2 regions of the Paenibacillus sp. tmac-D7 genome follow, and region 2 is predicted to be linked to the other one. Evidence: a T-box and tRNA genes for the amino acid it is inferred to sense, from the RefSeq annotation. Region 2 holds a T-box; the other holds one or more tRNA genes.
The links. A T-box is a leader RNA that pairs with one kind of tRNA and senses whether it is charged. The one in region 2 lies ahead of FKP33_RS06860 (valine--tRNA ligase), so its partner is inferred to be a tRNA-Val.
Positions count from the first base shown of each region.

Region 1: it has a tRNA-Val gene. The T-box ahead of FKP33_RS06860 (valine--tRNA ligase) is inferred to sense a tRNA for this amino acid. The anticodon was not compared.

Region 1 is NZ_VIDW01000001.1:125,717-136,702, forward strand. Features, by position in the region: gene FKP33_RS00585 (aminotransferase class I/II-fold pyridoxal phosphate-dependent enzyme) at 1-336, shown strand, start outside; gene FKP33_RS00590 (Cof-type HAD-IIB family hydrolase) at 401-1,243, opposite strand; gene FKP33_RS00595 (DUF1885 family protein) at 1,391-1,810, shown strand; gene FKP33_RS00600 (DUF1292 domain-containing protein) at 1,867-2,154, opposite strand; gene FKP33_RS00605 (stalk domain-containing protein) at 2,255-2,869, opposite strand; gene FKP33_RS00610 (MBL fold metallo-hydrolase) at 3,091-3,828, shown strand; gene FKP33_RS00615 (DUF3892 domain-containing protein) at 3,943-4,176, shown strand; gene FKP33_RS00620 (ATP-binding protein) at 4,327-5,961, shown strand; gene FKP33_RS00625 (divergent PAP2 family protein) at 5,930-6,445, opposite strand; gene FKP33_RS00630 (DUF1811 family protein) at 6,527-6,820, opposite strand; gene FKP33_RS00635 (hypothetical protein) at 6,997-7,224, shown strand; gene FKP33_RS00640 (PilZ domain-containing protein) at 7,330-7,761, shown strand; gene FKP33_RS00645 (hypothetical protein) at 7,758-8,696, opposite strand; tRNA gene FKP33_RS00650 (tRNA-Val) at 8,920-8,992, shown strand; partial or broken gene FKP33_RS00655 (bile acid:sodium symporter family protein) at 9,401-10,338, shown strand; gene FKP33_RS00660 (YqaE/Pmp3 family membrane protein) at 10,417-10,605, opposite strand; gene FKP33_RS00665 (hypothetical protein) at 10,789-10,986, shown strand, end outside.
Region 2 is NZ_VIDW01000006.1:185,972-196,957, forward strand. Features, by position in the region: gene corA (magnesium/cobalt transporter CorA) at 1-38, opposite strand, end outside; gene FKP33_RS06845 (SPOR domain-containing protein) at 238-1,698, opposite strand; gene murC (UDP-N-acetylmuramate--L-alanine ligase) at 1,820-3,202, opposite strand; gene FKP33_RS06855 (bifunctional folylpolyglutamate synthase/dihydrofolate synthase) at 3,210-4,589, opposite strand; gene FKP33_RS06860 (valine--tRNA ligase) at 4,597-7,266, opposite strand; T-box leader at 7,420-7,695, opposite strand; gene FKP33_RS06865 (LysM peptidoglycan-binding domain-containing protein) at 7,868-9,007, opposite strand; gene FKP33_RS06870 (RluA family pseudouridine synthase) at 9,125-10,000, opposite strand; gene FKP33_RS27015 (hypothetical protein) at 9,997-10,155, opposite strand; partial or broken gene FKP33_RS06875 (phosphodiester glycosidase family protein) at 10,355-10,986, shown strand, end outside.

The DNA.
Region 1 (10,986 bases), on a different contig from region 2:
CTGCGCCGCTTGTCGGCCGAGAATTACAACATCCGGCAAGCTAACGAGCTGGTGATCAAAATTCCAAAGATTCCGCAGCTGACCCTTTCGCCCCGCGACGCCTTCTACGGCGATACGGAGCTTATTCCGTTCAAGGAGTCGGCCGATCGGATCATCGCCGAGTTCATTTACGTGTACCCGCCGGGTATCCCGATCTTGCTGCCGGGGGAAGTCATTTCGCAGGATTTGATCGACTATATCACCGAGCATATCGAGGTCGGTCTTCCCGTTAAAGGTCCCGAGGACCGCAGCATCGAATTCGTCAAAGTGATCGTGGAAACCCCTGCTATTTTCTAAAGACCAGGTCAAAAACGCTTGCCTTCGGTTGATCCGCGGCAAGCGTTTTTTTATGGTTACAGCCTTACGATCGAGCTTCCGCTTCGGCCTGCGCTTCGAGCCATTCGATCACATCGGCCACCGCATGCTCCTGGTGATGCTTCCCCTTCCGGTTCGCCGCTTCAATAAGCAGCGGGTGCGCGTTCTCAACCGCAACGCCGATCCCTGCCCTGCGGATCATTTCCAAGTCGTTCAAATGGTCGCCGATCGCCACGCATCGTTCCATCGCTATCCCTATTTTATCCGTTAACAGCTCCAATGCGTGGCCTTTAGTCGCCCCTCTGGCCAGCATCTCAAAATATCGGTCGTCGGATCGCACCCATTCGATCTGCGCAGCTTCGGTCAGCCGAACGATCGCCTCGCTCGTCTGATCGAGCCGCTCCGGCTCCCAAGCGAATAATACTTTCAGCCAATCCGGCGGCACCTTCGTCACATCGTCGATCGGCTGGTACGGAAACCGCTCGATTTGTCGATGCCGCGCCGTCCACTCATTCTCGCGCAGCACATACGGGTAAGGCTCCCCCTGCACATAAATTTCCGCGCCGATGCCGGGGAACGCCTCAACGACTTGCTGCAGCGCCGCTTTCCCCGCATCCGGCAGCTCGGACTGCCAAATCGCTTCCTCCCTGCTATAATCGTAGATAACCGCTCCGTTATATAAAATCGCGGGCGTGTTGACCGGGAGCTGCTTGACGAAATAACCCGCCGGTTCGACAATACGCCCCGTCGCTACCGTAAACAATCCGCCTTGGGCGACGAAACGCTCAATGGCGGCCAAGTTTTCTTTACTGATTTCCTTCTGCGCATTCAGCAGCGTTCCGTCCATATCCGTGACGAGCAAATAACCTTCAAACCTCTTCCTATCCACGGGAAATCCCTCTCTGTTCTTTGTTTACGCGGCGACTTTCGCTCACGTCACAAGTATTGTATTTGGTTTTTCTTAATGCTATGATGATCATGGTGCATGACAAAAGTCAAATCGTTCCAGTTCATTAAGTAGGCAGGTGCATGGGTCATGGCGCAAAGCGCATATATCAAATTCGTGGAAGGCTCGTCCATTTCCTCGTTAACTCTGGATGAGCTCAAGCAGCAGCTGGAGCATTACCGGGAGCAGCTTGCACTGACCGGCAAACAGCTCGGCTGGGAGTACGACGATGCCGGATTTCCGTATACGATCGAATCAAAACCGGAAGCCGAAGGCAAATGGTTTTTTTTGAAAGGGACCAACCCCCTCTACAAATATATCGTGATGGGCGTCGGAACCGAGAAAAACGGCGATGCCGAACGACACTTCGTACAGATGGTGCTGCCGGATGGCTGCACCCACGGTGACAAATCCAAGGGCAATGAATTCAGCAAATACTTGGGCAAGCTGTGGAAAGCCGAACTGCAATTGTTTAACGGACGTACGATGTACTTCAACCCTCGCAAATGATGGACCGAACGAAAAACCCTTCTTGCTGACAAGAAGGGTTTTTCGTTCAAGATTTATTATTCTTGCTCTTCAACGATCTCGTTGTAAATCGCAACAACGCGATCCCATTCCTCTTCGTCTTCGATACTGGCAAGGAACGCCTCGCCGTTCTCTTCTTCAATTCGGAATATAACACCGTCGGCTTCCATATCATTGCGATCGAGAAGTACCGCATAAGCCTGTTCTTTGGCTTCAAAGGTGTACACCATTACCATCTCATGTTCGACACCGTCTTGGTCCGTCACGATAAAAATCTCATCCTCGTGATCATGGTCGCAGGAAGCGTCATGAATGTGATCGCTCATGGGAAGACCTCATTTCTTCATTGTATTGATTGCTCCCACGTATCGTACCACGCATTCGGATCCCAAGTCAATGAACCAGGCATGTCCAAAACCGCCATATTTATTCGGATAGAATCGCTTTCTCGGAGACGACCACGTAGTCGCTGTCCGCATTCGGTTTGATCGAGAATCGAACGGTATACTGGCCGGCTTCAGTGAACGTCACGTTAAACGGCCACGTGTACCAAAAGCTGCTCTTCTGTCCGTCCACCACTTCTTCGCGCGCCTTCACCTGTTCGCCGCCCGGCGATACGATGGAAATGCGGAAGGAGTAAATGGACGTATCCAGGTTGTCAATTTGTGAAAAAACCGCAAAATCAAGGCGATCGCCTTTCTTAACACCGCCGAAAGGCTGCTTGATGGAATAATCGTCTTCCACCTTCTTGGCGACAAACATATGTACATTGGGCTTGTAAACCGAGACGGTACGGCTGCCGTTATCCCATTTCACAATCGATTGAAGCGTGTCAGACAAGATCCGGGCAGGAACGACGGCGCTTCCTTTCATTAAAAAAGAGGGTGTCTCGTCCGAACCAAACGACCTCTCCTTGTCATTTACCATCAATCTCACTTTCGAATACCCTTCAAAATCTCCCCACATGGAACTGGCGAAAGCTCCTGCCGTACCGAACAAAGAAAGCGAGAGCACCATCGTCAGTAATCGCGGTACCTTCATTGCAAGTAACCTCCATCGTTATTGTGCATTTGCTAAGTTATACTCTACAGACCGGCAAGAGTTGCGGAGATTGTGCCAAATTTATTAATAGTCAAGAACCGACAGCCAAACCGTTAAATTTAAGCAAAATGTGACGAAACTATCTTGAATCCGTATTGAAAAGCGTGATAGATTATAGAAAATATCGGCTGCAACGCCAAAAGCTGAGCGGAGGAACGTCATTGAGCCTGCAACTGCAAATGATAGGCACAGGAAGCGCGTTTGCCAAAACATTCTATAATAATAATGCGCTGATTTATTTGAACGACTTCACGTTATTGATCGATTGCGGCTACACCGCACCAAGAGCCTTGTTTGAGCTTGGCATCTCGCTCGATCAAATCGATGCGGTCCTGATCACGCATATCCATGCCGATCATGTCGGCGGCCTCGAAGAACTCGCTTTTCAATGCTTGTATACGTTCAAGCGGCGAATCAAGCTTCTCGTCCCCTTCTCTATCGAGCATATGTTGTGGGATCACTCCCTCCGCGGAGGTCTTGAGAACAAAGACGAGGGCATTTCGAGCTTGAACGATTATTTCGATGTCATTCCGCTTGCCGAGAACACGCCGATCTCCATTCGTCCGGACTTGACCGTCCGGCTGCTTCCGACCGATCATATTCGCGGGAAGAAAAGCTATTCGCTGCTTCTGAACGATCGTCTGTTCTACAGCGCGGACGCCAGGTTCGACCTTGAGCTGCTGATGAGCTTGCACATCAAGGGTTGCGATCATTTTCTGCATGACTGCCAGCTGCATTCGCCGGGTCACGTCCACGCCAGTTTGGAGGAGCTGCTCACGCTGCCGGTCGACTTGCAGCAGAAAACCTGGCTGATGCATTATTCCGATCAAATGCCAGATTATATAGGGAAAACGGGACATATGAGATTTATCGAACCGTTCAAGCGTTATACGTTCTAAGCGATAAACGAACCGCGCCAGCGTATCGGTTTGCTTCGCTCCGGGCATGTCCTCCCCTTTTTCGGCATAATTTCCCTCTGGTTGAAGCATCCTAGTCATAAGGAGGCGATATAGATGGAAGAACCCACTCAACACGTCGTAGCTGTTCGCAAGAACGGCGACGGCGATATCGTAGAAATGAAATTGTCCTCGGGCCAGGTCGTCGATTACGAGGAAGCCCAGTACATGGCCAAGAACGGGCAAATCTCGGGCGTCAACGTTTTCCGGGGCCGCGACGGAGACGAGCATCTGCGTTCGAACGCTGACGGAGACCCGACCAACAACCTGGACAACTTGCCCGGCTTCTAACTACTGGACAACCGCGACAAGCCGAATTTTTCTCGGCTTGTCATTTTTTTACTTAAATTTTGACAGCGCTTAGAAGGATTTCATCGAATTATACAGAATTTCAATTAATACGAACAAAATCTGCGAAAATTTGGGAGTTGGAGTACCGCAATGAAAGGTAATGCGATCTTCCTGATTTACTCGATTCTTGTATGCACTTGGTCGATCGGCTACGGGCTAACGGCAAGCATCCCACTGCTAATCCTGGTAACGCTGCTGTATATGCTGACCTTCTTCATAAAACGTCCTTATTACGGAAACACTTCCATTCAGTTATTGTTATTGGTCGCTCTACATGCCATCAGCGCGACAAGCTGGTGTCTTCCGCTTTACTTGCTGCATATGAGCCAGATGTATTATCGGGTCTCGAAATTTTCGACAGCGCTTCTCTTCAACGTCGCCTTGATGGGAGCTTACGTAATCGTCTCGTTAACCTACCGACCGCTCATTGCCGCCCATTTGACGGATATCGCTTTTCAAGCGGTCAGCTGTCTCATTTTGGCTTATATATTCGGAAGGCTCATTAAGGAAATGGAGCTGCAGAAGCAGCTGCTGGCCTACGAGAAGAAACATCTCAGCACGCATGACCCGTTGACTGGCCTTTATAATTTCCAGGAATTTCACCATCAAATGGAAATGATCGTTAAACAGAAGAAACCGATCGTTCTTGTGCTTGCCGACTGTAAAGACTTGAAGTCACTCAATACGACGAACGGATTTCAAGGAGTCAACGACATTTTGAAGGAAGCGGCCCAGCTGCTGCGCATCATGTTCCCCGAAAGTTCATTAATCAGCCGTTACGGCGGCGATGAATTCGCGATCGTGATGGAATATACCAATACCCGCCAAACGATCAATACGATTACACAATTGCTCGCTTCGGAATTTCCGAAATTGACCGGTATCGAAATTAACTTCGGGATGGCCTGCTATCCGCAAGACGGCTTGAATAAGGACGATTTGATGTCCTTCGCCGAACATCATCTCTATATGATGAAACGGGAAAGCTGGCTAAAGCGCGAGGAGCATATGCTGCGAAGCGAGAAGCTGCGCGTAGTGGGCGAGTTAGCGTCCGGGATGGCGCACGAAATTCGCAATCCTCTGACGACGATCAAAGGCTTCTTGCAGTTATCCAAAGCGGGGAATTACAACGTGGAGCCGTGGTACGATTTAATTATGGACGAAATAACCCGGATGAGCATGCTGACGGCGGAGTTTTTGCAATTTTCCAAGCCCCATGTTACCCAATACCGCGTACAATCGATCCGAAGCTGCATCGAGCGGGTCATCTCGCTGCTCGACTCGGAAACGACCAGGTTGGGACATCAGATTCACTTCGAATATGATCCAATGGATATTCGCATGCTGATGGATCAGGACAAAATGCTGCAGCTGCTGCTCAACTTAATGAAGAACGCGCTCGAAGCCATGGTGGATCAGGGAGACATCTTTATTCGGCTGTATAAGCAGCAAAATTACGCAGTCATCGAAATTGCCGATACTGGCAAAGGGATCCCCGAGGCCGAGCTGGACAAAATATTCATTCCGTTCTATACCACCAAAGATTCAGGCACGGGCCTCGGGCTTTCCATCTGTCATAAAATTGTACAGGATCATGACGGTACGATTGAGGTTGAGAGTTTGATCGGGACGGGAACAAAGTTTACCATTACGCTGCCGACCGCGGAAACGGATGAGCCGCGAAACCCCCAAGCTAACGAAGAGCTGACCACCATTTCCGTGTGAACGCCAGCCCTGCCGTGAAGGGATTTCGGCTAGGCTCGCTTACATAACTAAGAAAACCGATAACGGCTCCCAATACAGCACCCCCCAGCACTTCCGCAGGCATATGACCGAGGCGCTCTTCCAATTCGGCATCACGTCTTCGGTGGGCATGATGGGGGTGTTCTTGCGTCAGCTTGAATACCGTATCTTCGAGCTCGTTCACTTCCATTGCGATCAGGCCGGCATGGCGGCGAATGCCCATCGCATCGAACATCACAATCAAGCTCAGCAGGGTTGCCAGAGCGAACGAATCGCTGCTAAAGCCCTTCTTCAATCCGAGATAGCTGGCAAGTGATACGACCCCTGCCGCATGTGAGCTTGGCATGCCTCCCGTCCGAAACAAATCCGACCAAGACCAGCTCCTGCGCTCCTGCAAATGCGCAGGTATTTTCAACAGCTGCGCCGCTCCAACCCCTACAATGGACGTCCATAACGCCCGGTTCATACGCATCACCTCTTCACTAGGATGAGACGCGACGTATCTTTCTATGCGAACGAAAGCCGTGAATAAATCGGCAGACCGTAGTTAAAACCGTGTAAGCATTGAAATCGGAAAACTTGCCTCCGGATCGTTATCCAGTTTGCCCCAAGCCATAATTCCGTTGACATACGCCACTTCAAAAGGCAGCTGGATCCCCTCGACCTTATATAAACCAGGCGGAAAGTCAGCCGGATTCAACAGGTACGCCTGTGCCGTATACAGCTTACGTTCGGCAACCGCACGTTGACTGGGGAATTCGGCGTTCTCCTTTTCAGATTGAATCCAGCGGATTTCTTCCAGCAGTTCTTCTCTACTCATCTGGCTGTATAATTTTTTCATTTGGCATATCCCCTCCGAAAGACCCAAGACATTTATCCTGAATCCCATTCATTGTGTCGAAGCTTTGTCTATTCATCGCTCATCCTGTCAAGCCATGTAACAAAGTATTTATCGAAAATAACGAAGCAAAGTGGTATAATAAGTTACCCGATAGAAGGAAGGAGGAATTTGAAGTTATGAATACGGAATTGTTATTTATGAACCAAAAAATTCCGGTTAGCTTTATTTCCAGCGATCAAAAAGCGATACCGCAACTGATCAACATATTGGAGCGCAATTCATCCCATTCCTCGGCTGCCGGCACCTCGGACTTTAATCAAATCGATCGAATTGAAATTATCGGAAACAACGCCGTTTTGCATAAGAAGCATGTGAATCAATGTATCGAATTGCCGCTCTATTAGAGCGGCTTTTTACTGCTTAAGACGGATATTCATGGACAAGCACGCTACGATATACTAGAGGAGTCGATAGTAACTATATTTTTATTTGCAAAGGAATGTCTGCTTATGAGCACGAATAACAAGCGAAATTTCTTTCGCCTAACGTTTACAGTTCCGCTCGGCGCCGATGTGAAAATCTTCGGAATGGGCGATTTAGATCCGGAAACCAAGCTATATAAAGCCGCGCTTGTCGATTTAAGCGCAGGAGGCGCACGCTTCTTTACTCAGGCGCCCTTACCGGATAAGCCCGGTCTGCTGACCGAACTCCGGTTTATGTGTCTGGGCCATGAATACCGGCCGTACGGCCCGATCGTGCGCTCCATTTTGCCGGAGCCCGGCCATTATGAGTACTGCATCCAATTTTCCTTGGACGACACCGACACATCGGCGTTAACCAGGATGTTAAATCAGCTTGCAATCAAGCTCCGCCGAACCCCTAACGTACCTGGCTGCAGTTTCCTGACTCCGGAGGAAACGGCGGAATTTGAGCATTTTTAGCGAGCTTTACCGGATAAACCGACTGTCAAATACCGTTTCCCCGAATCCGCGTGCCCGATCCAACTGCGAAACAGCAGCTGGTCGGGTTTTAGTTTGTCATGAAGCTCCTTGAGCCCCAACACAGCGGCTTCCAGCCCGTACTTGCCAAACGCCTCGAACAGGAAGCGCGTCCGTTCCTCGGCCGTCCTATCCTCGTACAATTCGTCCGCGATCCAGTTCCGCTCCTCATCCAGAACAATCATATCGGTCCACATCGCCACCCGTCCATCCGGCTTCACCAACGACAGCAGCAGCCTGTTGTACCCTGTGATCAATGAGTTTCGCAAGTAGGCAAGCGCTTCTAAGATGGAGCGAATATCCGCTTCGTTGTACCGGTCCATGTAACCATGGAACTGCAGCAGCGCATCCGGATAAAACAACGGCGTATGTACACCCGAAGACATGACAAACGAGAACGATTTCTTGAGGTGCGGCACGACCTCGTGGCGGTTAACCTGGAAGCTGGCATCGCGCAAAAATCCGGCGATGTCCGCGGCCGACGACTCATTCAGCAGCAGTTCCTCAAATTTTTCATAGAACGAAATTTGATCCAGGCACGTATAATCGACTCGCGTCAATGATCGAAGCCGGCTCTGTGCCAATCCCCCCGTCTTGTCCAGCCATTCCTCCAGCATATTATCTTCCGTATCGAGCACGGTCACTTGTTGAAAATGCACCGCCAGCCCCGGCAAATCCACATCACCGTGATTCCCCGCTCCAAGCACTACCGCTTTCTCGGGCTTCGCCAGCAGACTGATGGAGTCCTCCACCAAACGGCGCACATGGTAACGATGAGTTCCGTACTCGTGCTCTCCCCAGTCCAAGCTTTCGTTCTCGATTGCCGCAGTATCTCCGCCGCCGAACTGCGACTGCATCATCCATGGCAAATCCTTCATGATTGTCCCCTCTTTCGTTGGCCATACTCCTCGTTCATATTATAACATACCGCTCTTTGAGAAAATACGACAGGAGACCTGTAAGCCATATGCTTTAATCGAGGCCTAATCCTAAACGTTCTAAAAAAATGGGGATGACGTGTTGACAAAATATTAAGATCTTGATAATATAATAATCGTCCCCTTGAGAGACACGAAAGAAAAAGGAAATAACTTTATCCATGACTTGTTAGCTCAGCTGGGAGAGCACCATCTTGACAGGGTGGGGGTCAGTGGTTCGAGCCCACTACAGGTCATACAGAAAAACCCTTGTGTAGCAAGGGTTTTTTGCTTTTTATCGAACTTCATTCATTCTTTATTTGGACAAGCTGGGGGCTATTTGGGGGCCGAATATATGTAAATGTATTTAAATTAATTATAGACCAGCTCTGAAACGTTCCTTGTCTGAATTATTTTGGGCATTAATGGAGATTGTCATGGAAGGTACGATAAATATTGAACTCAATAAGGGATCAAGTCGCATGTTCCGAAGGCCTCTCCAGATAAGAACGTCATCTGTCTGCCCGCGTCGCCCCTTGCTGGACATACATTGTAATATAAGCCCACACCACCCGTGCGGGCCTATTTATTTCATTGTCATTTGAATCTTACCGTAGTAAAATGACTATTTGTTAACAGCATGAATAAATAGGAGAGAGAACAGCATGAACGCAGTAGAAAAAGTCAGCAATTTTGTAGGTAAAACGTTTTCGCTTTGGGTTATCTTGTTTGCATGTCTAGGATTCTTTGCTCCACATCTGTTCACCGGCTACAAATCCTTGATTTCACCGCTTCTCGGCATCGTCATGTTCGGTATGGGGCTCACGCTTTCCGCTGCCGACTTTCGCGAAGTGTTTCGCCGGCCTAAGGATGTCGCCATCGGTGTCATCGGACACTACCTGATCATGCCTTCCATCGCCTATTTGTTGGCCATCGGCTTGAACCTTCCTCCGGAAATTGCGGTTGGCGTCATCTTGGTCGGCTGCTGCCCGAGCGGTACCGCCTCCAACGTCATGACGTTGCCAAGGGCGATGTAGCGCTTGGCGTATCGATCGCTTCGGTTTCTACGATCATCGCGCCATTTGCCACTCCCGCCTTGATCTCGCTTTTGGCCGGCAAATGGATGGATATTAATGCGAAGTCTTTATTTATGGACATCTTGCAGGTCGTCATTTTACCGATCGTGCTGGGCATTATTGCGAAAGCTATATTCCGCAAGCAAGCCGAAGCCAGCGTCAAAGCGCTGCCGCTCATTTCCACGATTGCGATCGTGCTCATTGTCGCCATCGTCGTAGGCTTGAACCAGCCGAAAATCATGTCCAACGGACTGCTCATTTTCGCGGCTGTCATCCTCCACAATTTGCTTGGCTACCTGCTCGGTTATTTCTTTGCCAAGCTGTTCGGCATGGATTTGGCCAAGCGTAAGGCAGTTACTCTGGAAACAGGGATGCAGAACTCGGGTCTGGGAGCTGCTTTGGCTGCCGCACATTTCAGCCCGCTGGCAGCTGTGCCTAGCGCCTTGTTCAGCGTGTGGCACAACTTGTCGGGTTCGATGCTGGCCACCTGGTTTGCGAGAAGAACTGAAGATAAGAACAAGCAGTAGCCCGCCTCATCAAGCATCGCGCCAACTTGGTTGGCGGATGCTTTTTTTTACATTCCCTCCGATTTCCAGCACATTGAACTAGTCTCTCATATTCCTCGCCATCTTCTCCATCCGTTTATCTTGTTTTCTCTCATGAACTACCATACACGCATGAATCGCGCCCGGAATCCAGAAGAAGCACGTTAGAATGAAATTCAACAAGGCTTGAATGGGCTTCCCGCAAAATAATACAGCAACAGGAGGAAGCAAAATCGCCAACAAATACATAAACGACACCTCGATTTATTGAGATACTTCATACTACGTTATGATTCCGTAAAGGATTCGGTAAGCTGGAACATCAAGGTCAGATGGCTTTGCCGTATCCCTGACCCTGCGAATGTTGGAATAGACACTTTAGCAGTGGGCAAATTAAAACCAAGAAGAACAAAATGGAAAGGACTTTTCATCATGAACTATTGGGAAGAAGTGCTGCAACGGCTGGATTTGAACGCAAAAGGAGCTTGGCTTATTTACATAGGCGGTACGCTTTTATTTTTAGCCTCATTGTGGTTCAAAAGAAGAATAACTTGGAGAGAATGGTACATCACTTTTGGCGTTGTAGGATTTATGGCCTGGATGGGAAATATTATTTTCTTTTTTCAGCTG
Region 2 (10,986 bases):
ACTTGCAAATCGTAGGTTACCGCTAATGAACGAATCATGAATAACTCCTTGGTCATTCGGTTTGTTGGTATAGTTCTGAGTATACCATAATCTTATTCTTTGCAAATGATTCGTCCCTACACCTGCAAACGCAGAAAGAAGAGCTCCTTACCGGAGCCCTTCGAGGAAGATATATTCGTGTTTTTGCCACAGCTGATCTTGCGATACAGAAACCATTCGTGCTTCCCGACCTGAGTTCTACGGCAGCACGATCGCCTTGAGCAGCTCTTTCTCAGCTACCAGGTACTGCATCAGCGACGTTTGCGCCTGCCATATGAACGCGGCGGAGGGGTTCTTCTTGTACTCCTCCATAGAGGCAACGGCCGTATTCAAGGCGCTGTTCATCTTGGGCAGCGCAGCCTTGCCCGCCTCGCCGAGCCCGTCGCTGACGGAAGCCGCCGATTGCGACCAGCTTTGGTGCGTCGTCTTGATCGTCTGCAGCGCCTTCTCGTCCAGAGCGCCGGCCGTCTGCTCGCCGGCGTGAACGGCCGTTTGCGCCGCGATGAGCTGCACCAGCTTGGTGCCCTGATTCATGTAGGTGCCGAATATATCGGCTTGCTTGCCGTTCCAACGGATTTTGGATACCGCCGGAATGTCGTATGGCTTTAGCATCACGTCGATATCCTGGGCCTCGTAGACTTGCGAAAGTCCCAGAGCTTCATCACGGCCGGACGCCATGCCGACATAGACCGTATATTTGTCTCCCGCCTCGCTCACTGCGGCAAGACCTTTCTTGCGGAAGTCGGCCACCGCCGTCTCCGCGCTTTGCGCGGTGCTGAACACGCCGCCCTGCAGAAACGTATAGCTGGCAGCCGGCAGCGCGATCGCAACGCCGTCCGCGGCCGCAGCCGGCACCGAGGCGCCTGCAGGCGCAGCCGCCTGCGTCCCCGTTCCGCTGCCGGAGGCGTCCGCTTTGTCCCCGTTCTGCGGCTGCGCCGCGCCGCCTGCCGAGGCTTGCGCCTGCGTCGGGTCGGCGGTCGTGCCGCTCCCTTCGCCGCCGGAGAACATCGACAGCACCAAAAAACCGAAGGCGACGCCCGTAATAACCGCTCCGGCCACCGAAGCCGTAATTTTCAAGAACGAGCCGCCCCCCGGCGCCTTGGAGTAATGTACATGATCATCCACGATCACCCCGCGGTGGGAGCGGCGGCCTCCGGACGGCCTCGGCTCGCGTTCGAAATAGCCTGTCTCCGGATCGGCAGCGGGTCCGCCGGCAGAGCGAATGATCTGCTCGACGCGCTCCGTCTCCAAATCGAAAGAGCTTTGCCAACCCCCAAAATCGGTCGTAAAATCGTTAAGCGGCTTCACGCTTGGCGAAGAGAACTCACTCCGGCCCGCAGGCTTTACCGACGTTCGGGACGTCCGGGAGGGAGCCTGTCCCGTATGGAACGGCGTCCCCCCGTTCGTTTCCGTGCCGCTGCCGAACCGCGCTCCCGCTTCCCCGCGCCTCCCCGCCTTATCGTCCAAACCAGTTTCCGTCTCCGTCTCCGTCCAAGCCTCAGACCCGTGCAACGGAACCTCGGCGCGTTGAGTTTCGGGCTCTTGCACCACACGATACTCTTCCGCATGCAGCGGAATCACTTTGACTTCCCTGCGCGGGGAAGAATCATCCTGCCGGCGTTCATGCGAAAATCGAAACGTCATTTTGGCTTTATTCATTGCTCCTACTCTCCCTTGTCCGGTTTCGTGTTACTAGACTATGAGAGTCGGACACGAAATAGAACAAAAAAACTCCGATTTCCTTCAAGCTTGCAAGGAATCGGAGCCTCTCTTCGCAGTACTATGAACTTTGCCGTTCTTCCAATGCTTTGGCGAGACCCGCCGCCGCTTTCCAAATGTCCCCCGCGCCCATCGTCAGCACCAAGTCTCCAGGCTGCACCGCACGGGACAAATACGCCTGAACCTCTTCCTTCGTCGGGATGTAACGCACGTTCCGATTGCTGTTCTGCTTAATCAGTTCCACGAGCTTGGCCGAGGTGATGCCTTCGATCTGTTTTTCGCCTGCCGGCGAGTAAATGTCCGTAATAATCACTTCGTCAGCCTCCGGAAACGAGCGGCTGAACTGCTCGAACAAGAAGTACGTGCGCGTATAACGCTGCGGCTGAAACACCGCCACAATGCGCTTGCCCGTCGCCTTCGCCGCTTGAATCGTCGCTTCGATCTCCGTCGGATGATGCGCATAATCGTCGATCACGAGCATGTCGTTCACTTCGCCGAGCACTTGAAAGCGCCGCTTCGCGCCGCGGAACGAAGGAATCGCTTCCGCCACCTGCTCGAACGACAGCCCCGCTTCCATGCAGGTGATCAGCGTGGCGAGCGCGTTATACACGTTATGCTTGCCCGGGACCGACAATCGAATCGTACCGAGCGTCCGGCCGCCGCGCACGACGTCGAACGAAACTTTACGGTCGCCGAGATCGATGTTGCGCGCGACGACGTCCGCTTCCGAATCGATCCCGTACGTGATGACCTCGCTTTGGATGTTCGGCATCATTTCCAGCAAATACGGATCGTCCTTGCAGATGACGGCTTTACCTTGCGGCTTCACTTGGCTAAGAAATTGCGCATACGCTTTTTTCAAATTTTCAAAGTCACCGTCGTAGTTTTCCAAATGATCCGCTTCGATATTGTTCACCAAAGCGATCAAAGGCTGATATTGAAGAAACGATCCGTCGCTCTCGTCCGCTTCGGCCACGACGTAATCGCCTTTACCGGCCTTCGCGTTGCTGCCGACGTTCAGAATTTCCCCCCCGATAATGAAGGTCGGATCTTGCCCGCACTGTTCAAGCACGAGCGCAATCATGGAGGACGTTGTCGTCTTTCCGTGCGCGCCTGCTACGGCAATCCCTTTCTTCGCATTCATCAGCTGCGCGAGCATTTGGGAACGGTGAAGAATCGGAATGTTCAATTCCTCAGCCGCCAGCATTTCCACATTATCTTTGGACAGAGCGGTCGAGTAAACGACGACGTCTGCGCCTTTCACATTTTGCGCTTCGTGCCCGATGAACACTTGCGCTCCCTTGGCTGCGAGCTTTTCCGTAAGCTCGGCTTGCGCCAAATCAGATCCCGAAACTTGGTAGCCCATTTCCAGCATCACTTTGGCAATGGCACTCATACCATACCCGCCGATGCCGATAAAATGGATGTGCTCCGATGTATTCACGCCCGTTTCACCAGCCTTTTTCAGAATCGGATTGATGCTTGATCCAGGAACGTATATCCCCCATCAAATATAACGTACCTGAAACGACGGCCAAGTCGTCTTGTGCCGTCAACTCTTTTGTTCGTTCAAACGCCGTCTTCCAATCCGGTTCGATGATCACTTCCACCTGGTCTCGGCCGAGCTCGGCGAGCATGGTACGGGCGATCGCGGCAAGATCCGCGGCGGACGCTTTTTTATGCCAATTCGGCTCGGTCAAGATAAGGGTATCCACTATTGGTAGTATATGCCTGAAGTAGCCTGAATGATTCTTGCCCGCCAGCATCCCCATCATAAAATGCAGCTTGCGGTACTTGTAAGTGGTCGTCAGCGAAACCGCAAGCGCTTCGGCTCCTTCCGGATTGTGCGCCCCGTCGATGACGATCCGCGGGTTGTCAGACACCTTCTCCAGCCGTCCCGGCCAAGATGTCGTCCTCATCGCCCGATACAAGTCCTCGTCGTCCACGATCAGCGCGTAATACTGGCGCAGCACTTCGAGGGTCATGAGGGCTACGGCCGCGTTTTTAACCTGATGCGGGCCGTTCATCGAGATCGAGACGTTCGGAATGCGCCTGAACAATCCTTCGAAATGAAACGTCTGCTCGCCTTCGACCGAAGCAACCGTCTCCAGGTGAAACTCGCGACCCAGCAAATAAACTTTGCTCTTCTTCTCGGCAGCCTTGTCTTCGATCGCCTGCAGCGCTTCCGGCTGCTCGACGGCGCTGATGACCGGAACTCCGGCCTTGATAATCCCGGCCTTCTCGGCGGCGATTGAGGCGAGCGAGTCCCCGAGGTAGTCCATATGATCGTGCCCGATGTTCGTAATGACGGATACGAGCGGCGATACGATATTCGTCGAATCAAGCCGGCCTCCAAGACCCGTCTCCCAAACAACGAAGTCCGGGTACGCGGTCCGGGCAAAATATTCGATCGCGATGACGGTCGATATTTCGAACATGGAAGGCTGCCCGTATTCGGCGGCGACTTCATCGATCAGCGGTTTAATTTTGTTAACGACCTGCAGCAAATCCTCGTCGCTGATGTTTTCCCCGTTCAATCGAATCCGCTCATGGAACGTTTCGATGTAGGGGGACGTGAACGTCCCCACATCATAGCCGGCTTGCCGGATCGTTTCGGTCAAATACGCGCAGACCGAGCCTTTGCCGTTCGTGCCCGCCACATGAATGAACTTCAAGCGGCGGTGCGGATAATCGAGCAGCTCCATCAGCTTCTCCATACGCTCCAGCCCAAGCTTGATACCCGTCATCGGAATGAAACGGACGATCCAGTCGATCGCTTCCCTCGCGGTGCGGAAGGAACCCTGGATCGGAGCGTTAGCGTCCTTCGTCATCTTACGTTCATCCTTTCAGTTCCGCGATACGAGCCGTCACTTTATCCCGCTTGCCGGAGTAATCGGCCAGCTTCGCTTTTTCTTCTTCAATCACTTTGGCCGGCGCTTTGGCGACAAAGCCTTCGTTCGCAAGTTTTTTCTCAATGCGCTCAACTTCGGCGTGGAGCGTCTGAAGCTCTTTCTCCAAGCGGCTTATTTCCTGGGCAATGTCGATTAATCCGGCCAAAGGCAAGAACAATTCCGCGCCTGTGACGATTCCTGTCATCGCTTTATCCGGCGCGCCCAGCGTGCTGTCGATCGTCAAGACCGACGTATTGCTGAACCGGCGGAGGTACTCTTCGTTTCGCTTCAAAATATGTTCCGTCTCGGCGCCGGTCGGCTTCACTTGCAGCTCGATCTTCTTGCTCATCGGCACGTTCACTTCCGCCCGGATGTTGCGCACCGTCCGGATAATGTCCATCAACAGCTCCATCTCGCGCACCGCATCCGGCGCTTCGAACTTCGCTTCGAACGTCGGCCATGCGGCAAGCGTGATCGTATCGCCTTCATGCGGCAAGTGCTGCCAAATTTCCTCGCTGATGAACGGCATGAACGGATGCAGGAGGCGCTGGGTCCGGTCCAGCACGTAAGCGAGGACAGACTTCGTCGTCTTTTTCGCCGTTTCGTCGTTCCCGTATAAAGACAGCTTGCTGAATTCAATATACCAGTCGCACAAATCGTCCCAGATGAAATTGTACAGCAGCCTGCCCGTTTCGCCGAATTCGTACGCATCGATCAGTCGGGTTACCTCGCGTACCGTCTCATTCAGACGATGCAGGATCCAACGGTCCGCCGTTCCGAGTTGGCCGGTCAAATCGATATCTTCGTATTTGAAATCCCCGAGGTTCATGAGCGCGAAACGCGAAGCGTTCCAAATCTTGTTCGCGAAGTTTCTGGCCTGCTCGACCTTCTCCCAACGGAAGCGAAGATCTTGCCCCGGTGTAGAGCCCGTCGACAGCATGAAGCGCATCGCGTCGGCGCCGTATTTCTCAATGACGTCGAACGGATCGACGCCGTTGCCGAGCGATTTGGACATTTTACGCCCTTCGGCGTCGCGCACAAGTCCGTGAATAAGCACGTCCTTGAACGGAATGCGATCCGTAAATTCAAGACCGCTGAAAATCATCCGCGCCACCCAGAAGTAAATAATATCGTAGCCCGTCACCAGCAGGTCGTTCGGGTAATAACGCTTCATGTCTTCGGTCTGATCCGGCCAGCCCATCGTCGAGAACGGCCACAACGCCGAACTGAACCACGTATCGAGCACATCCTCGTCCTGCTTCATATGCGTGCCGCCGCAATGCGGACAAACCGTGACATCTTCGCGCGCGACAATCAATTCTTTACAGTCGTCGCAATACCAGGCCGGAATCCGGTGACCCCACCACAGCTGACGGGAAATACACCAGTCGCGGACATTCTCGATCCAGTGCAAATAAATTTTCTCGAAACGGTCCGGCACGTAGTTGACGCCTTGTCCGGACTTCTGCGCTTCGACGGCGCGTTCGGCCAGCGGCTTCATCTTCACGAACCACTGCGTCGACAAATACGGCTCTACGACGGCGCCGCTGCGCTCGCTGTGTCCGACCTGATGCACGTGCTCCTCGATCTTGATCAGCACGCCGAGCTCCTTCATGTCCGCCACGATCTGCTTGCGGCATTCGAAACGGTCCAGCCCTTGATATTTGCCCGCGTTCTCATTCATCTTGCCGGACTCGTCCATCACGAGCACCTGCGGCAAGCTGTGGCGGTTGCCCACCTCGAAGTCGTTCGGATCGTGCGCCGGCGTAATTTTTACGGCGCCGCTTCCGAACTCTTTCTCGACGTACTCGTCGCCGACGATCGGAATTTCGCGGCCGATAATCGGCAAGACGAGCGTCTTGCCGATCAAGTGCCGATAGCGCTCATCCTCCGGATGCACCGCTACCGCCGTATCGCCGAGCATCGTCTCCGGGCGCGTCGTCGCGACGACGATGAATTCTCCGCTGTCTTTGACCGGATATTTCAGGTGGTACAACGCGCCTTGAACTTCCTTATATTCGACTTCGATGTCCGACAGCGCCGTACGGGCCGCCGGATCCCAGTTGATAATATATTTGCCGCGGTAGATTAAACCTTTCTCATAGAGACGGACGAATACTTCGCGAACCGCCTTGGAAAGCCCTTCGTCCAAAGTAAACCGTTCCCTGGAGTAATCGAGCGACAGGCCCATTTTGGCCCATTGTTCACGGATCGTGCCGGCATAATGCTCCTTCCACTCCCACACTTTCTCGAGAAACTTCTCGCGTCCGAGATCGTATCGGGACAGGCCTTCCTCGCGAAGCTTCTGCTCCACTCTCGTCTGCGTCGCGATTCCCGCGTGGTCGGTGCCCGGGAGCCAGAGCGCATCGTAGCCCTGCATCCGTTTGGCCCGGATGACAATGTCCTGCAGCGTGTTATCCAGCGCGTGTCCGATATGCAGCATCCCCGTCACGTTCGGCGGCGGTATGACGATGCTGTAAGGCTTGGCGTCCGGCCGTTGGCCGGCTTTGAAATACCCGCCCTGCAGCCAATAATCGTACCATTTCTTCTCACTTTCCTTCGGATCGTACGTGGTCGGCATCGACGTTTCCGGTGCCGCTGGTTTCGTTTCTTCCATAACCTTTTCTCTCCTCCAACTGGTTACTGTTCGCTGTATCGGCAAGCTTACGGCTTGAAGCCGCGATTAACGGCCACGCTTTCCTTGTCCGGCAAGGAAACGCGCCTTCGTCAAGGTTGATGCCTTCTATCAACCAAAAAAAGCCTCTCGCCCGTAAAGGACGAAGGCTTTCGCATCCGTGGTACCACCTTTATTCCGCATGAGCCTGCAGGAGCGCGGGATACCCGCATTCCATCGGGATGAAAGCCGCCCATACGGCGCTTAAACAGATAACGGCTGTGACCGGCCGAATCTAAGCCGCATGGCTTTCAATTCGGCAACTCCGGGGCGACTTCGACAGGTACGCATCCTGCGGGAAACCTCTCAGCGTGGTGCCGGTTCCGCTCTCTGAAGGGCTTGCTGCCTACTATTCCCTTTCCACGTTATTACAGCATCTTATGCGTATTATGATAAACAATCGCAACGGCAGAGTCAATACGAGGCCGCGTTTAATACCATCCACTTTCCGGGCCGCGAACCTCCATCCGATCAGTATAACCAAAAAAACGCCCGGACAAGCCTGCTTCAGGCTGCCCGGACGCATTGTTTTGGGTGCGCGCCGTTATTTCGGGATATATACGATTTGTCCGGCGGCCAGCTCGCTTTCGCCGAGCCGGTTATGAAGCGCGATTTCCCGCGGACTCACATTGTATTTTTTGGCAATGGTTTCGAGCGTTTCTTCCTTCTGCACAATCACCAGCCGCAGCTTCCGGAACTCCTGCTGCCCCTGCCTGCCCGGGAGCAGGTTTTTCCACTCCACCTTCTCGTCGGCCTGGCTTTGCGCGGCTGCGGCTGCGGCTGCGGCGGCTGCGGCTGCAGCCTCTTCCGCTTCGCGCGCTTCCGACTTCGACGCCGCGTACTGAACGAGCGAAGTGAATCCGAACGGCTTGCCGCTTGCCGGTTGTGCCGGGGCCGGAGACGGCTCGACGGCGGACGAGCCCTTGATGCCGAAGCCCACTTTCACATCTTTCTTTTCCTCCGCAGGTTGCGCAGGTTGCTCATGTTGCTCAAGTTGCTCAAGTTGCTCAAGTTGGGCAGACTCGGGCGCAAGCGCAGGCTCAGCAGCCGCTACGCTCTGCACGGACGCTTTCTCGGACGCCTCCGTTCGGGGTTCCTCCGGCGTCCATCCGTTCTGCCGCTCCTCTTGACGGGACGTAAACGGACTTGCAGGCTCCGCTGCGGAAGAGTGAAGAATCGATGGCTCCCGCTCCGCAACTCTTTCTGCCTGTTCTTCAGCCCATGGTTCAGCCGCAGCCTCACGCTGTGGAACCCGGGCTTCATGTACGAAGACGACCTCTTCTTCCGTCTCGCTCCAGGACCGCTCGCCTTCGGAAGAAGAGAACACTTCCAGACCGTTTAACGATAACACGCCGGTAATATTCAAGCTCCGCTCGGACAGCAGATCGACGTCGAAGTTTTCGATTTCCACCGCGATATCTTCAACGCGTTGCACACGGTTCATCGGCAGCGTAATTTCGACCGGGATCAGATGCTCCAGCGTTTGCGCCTCGCGGCCTTGTTCATCCACATAGGCGCCGGTCAAGAGCAGATTGCCGCGCAGAACGGCTTGTTCTCCTTGAGACAACACTTGAATATGCGGGACAAGCTCGACGCTCTCCAGCTCCTTAATGCCGAGCACGCCCTCACTTAAATGTACACGCTCGTAAATATCGAATCGCAATCCGTTTTGATCAGTTGCCAAGGTTAAGTCCTCCCTTTCGTATGACTTCCTTTTCCCGTAAGAAAAGTAAGATACTAGACCGCATTGTCATATAACAACCTCTACAACATGTATATGGGTTCGGGAGGAGCAGCATGACTACAAATTTTTCAACCGTTCTTGCAGTGCGCCGAAATCGGCAGGCCAAGGCGATGAAACCGCCACGGGCTCATTCGTAAAAGGATGCGGAAAAACCAGCGCTTCCCCGTGCAGCGCTTGACGGCCGATGGCATCCCGCCGCCCGCCGTACAACGCGTCTCCGATCAACGGGTGACCCAAATGACTCAGGTGCACGCGAATTTGGTGCGTCCGCCCCGTTTCGAGCGTCAACCGCACGAGCGCAGCGTCCGGATACGTTTCCAGCCGTTCATATAAGGTGACGGCTGACTCGCCTGTCGGGGAAACCCGGCGACGTGTCGGGTGATGCCGGTCGCGGCCGATCGGTGCGTCGATCCGGCCCTTCGCTTTCGCAAGCCTGCCTTGGACGAAGGCGACGTACGTGCGGCCGATGCTTTTCTCGCGCATCCGGGCGTCAAGAATCGTCTGCACCCAGTCGTACTTGGCAAACAGCACCGGACCGGTCGTGTCTTCGTCCAACCGGTGAATATGCCGCGGACGGCAGAGCTGCCCCTCGGCGGCAAGCCTGGAGGCTGCCGCTTGCAGCAGCGTCCCCTTCTCGCCTTCCGCTGTCGGGTGTACCTTCATCCCGGCAGGCTTATCCGCCACGAAGCAAAAATCGTCTTCATACAAGAACTCGATATCCGTCCACTCGTCCGCTTGAACGTTCGGCTCCTCGGGAAATAACCGCAGCCGCAGCCGGCTGCCCTGCCACAGCAAGCCGCCGTTATGCAGCAAGGTGCGGCTCCACTTCTCGCCTATCAAAGCCGAAGCGAGCTGCCTCGCCTGCTCCCTGCCCTGGATATCGCCGGCCGCACGCCATTCGAGCCATTCTCCTTGTCTGCGCCATCCGCTCATGCCGAGTCCTCCCCGCCGCGGACTCTTCGCGGTTTGCTCCTGCGCCGCTGTTCCAGGAAGGCGTAACCGACGATAAGTGCAAGCAGCAGCCCGAATATGCCGAATACGAGCAGCATGTCCAGCGTGATTCCGTAAAAACTGTATTTTTTTAACACATGTACAGCTCCCGTCCTCGATAAATAGATACCGAAGCTTATTTTACCAAACCGGTCCCCATTATCAAAGCGGTTACACTGCCAATTGTGCCTTCATCTAACTCTAGCAATTGCTGTTAAATGCAGCCTTGATATGATAGAATATTGTAGATTCATAGATAGAATACGGCATTAAGCCTGTTATTAGGAGAGGAATATATTGAAAGGCAGCTTGCAAGCGATCCAACAGTGGAGTTTGATGAAAAGAACGTTGTTTTATATCGCGCTGCTCACTTTTTTGACCTCCAGCTTTTTGTTCCTGACCCCGCCTGGCGGAAAAGTGCGCGAATGGATGGCACAGACCGTCATTACGACGCAGCACCGCAGTTGGGCCTGGATTTTCGTGGGCGCGGAACGACGCGATTTGCTAGTGAAGAAGATGCAGGACGATATCGAATTGGCGTCCTTGGAGAAGCAAAATCTGGGGCTCGTCTCCGTTCGCAAAAAAAGCGGGAAAGCGCGTTCCATCGATGAATTGATCAAAGTCGAAGATATTTCCGGCCCGCTCTGGAAAGGTAAAAAAATGTATGTCTACGATCCGACGACGATCAAGATCATGACCCCGAACAAGCCCGGCGAAGGCGAACGAATCACGTCCATGGTTAACCGTACGGGCGCTGTGGCCGGCTTAAACGGCGGCGCCTTCGACGATCCGGAAGGCTTGGGCAACGGTTTTGCCGCACTCGGCATGATCATCTCCGGCGGAGACATCATCTTTACCGATCAGGACGGCTCGATCCCGCAGCACATCGTCGGCTTTACGAAGGAAGGCCATCTGGTCGTCGGGAAATA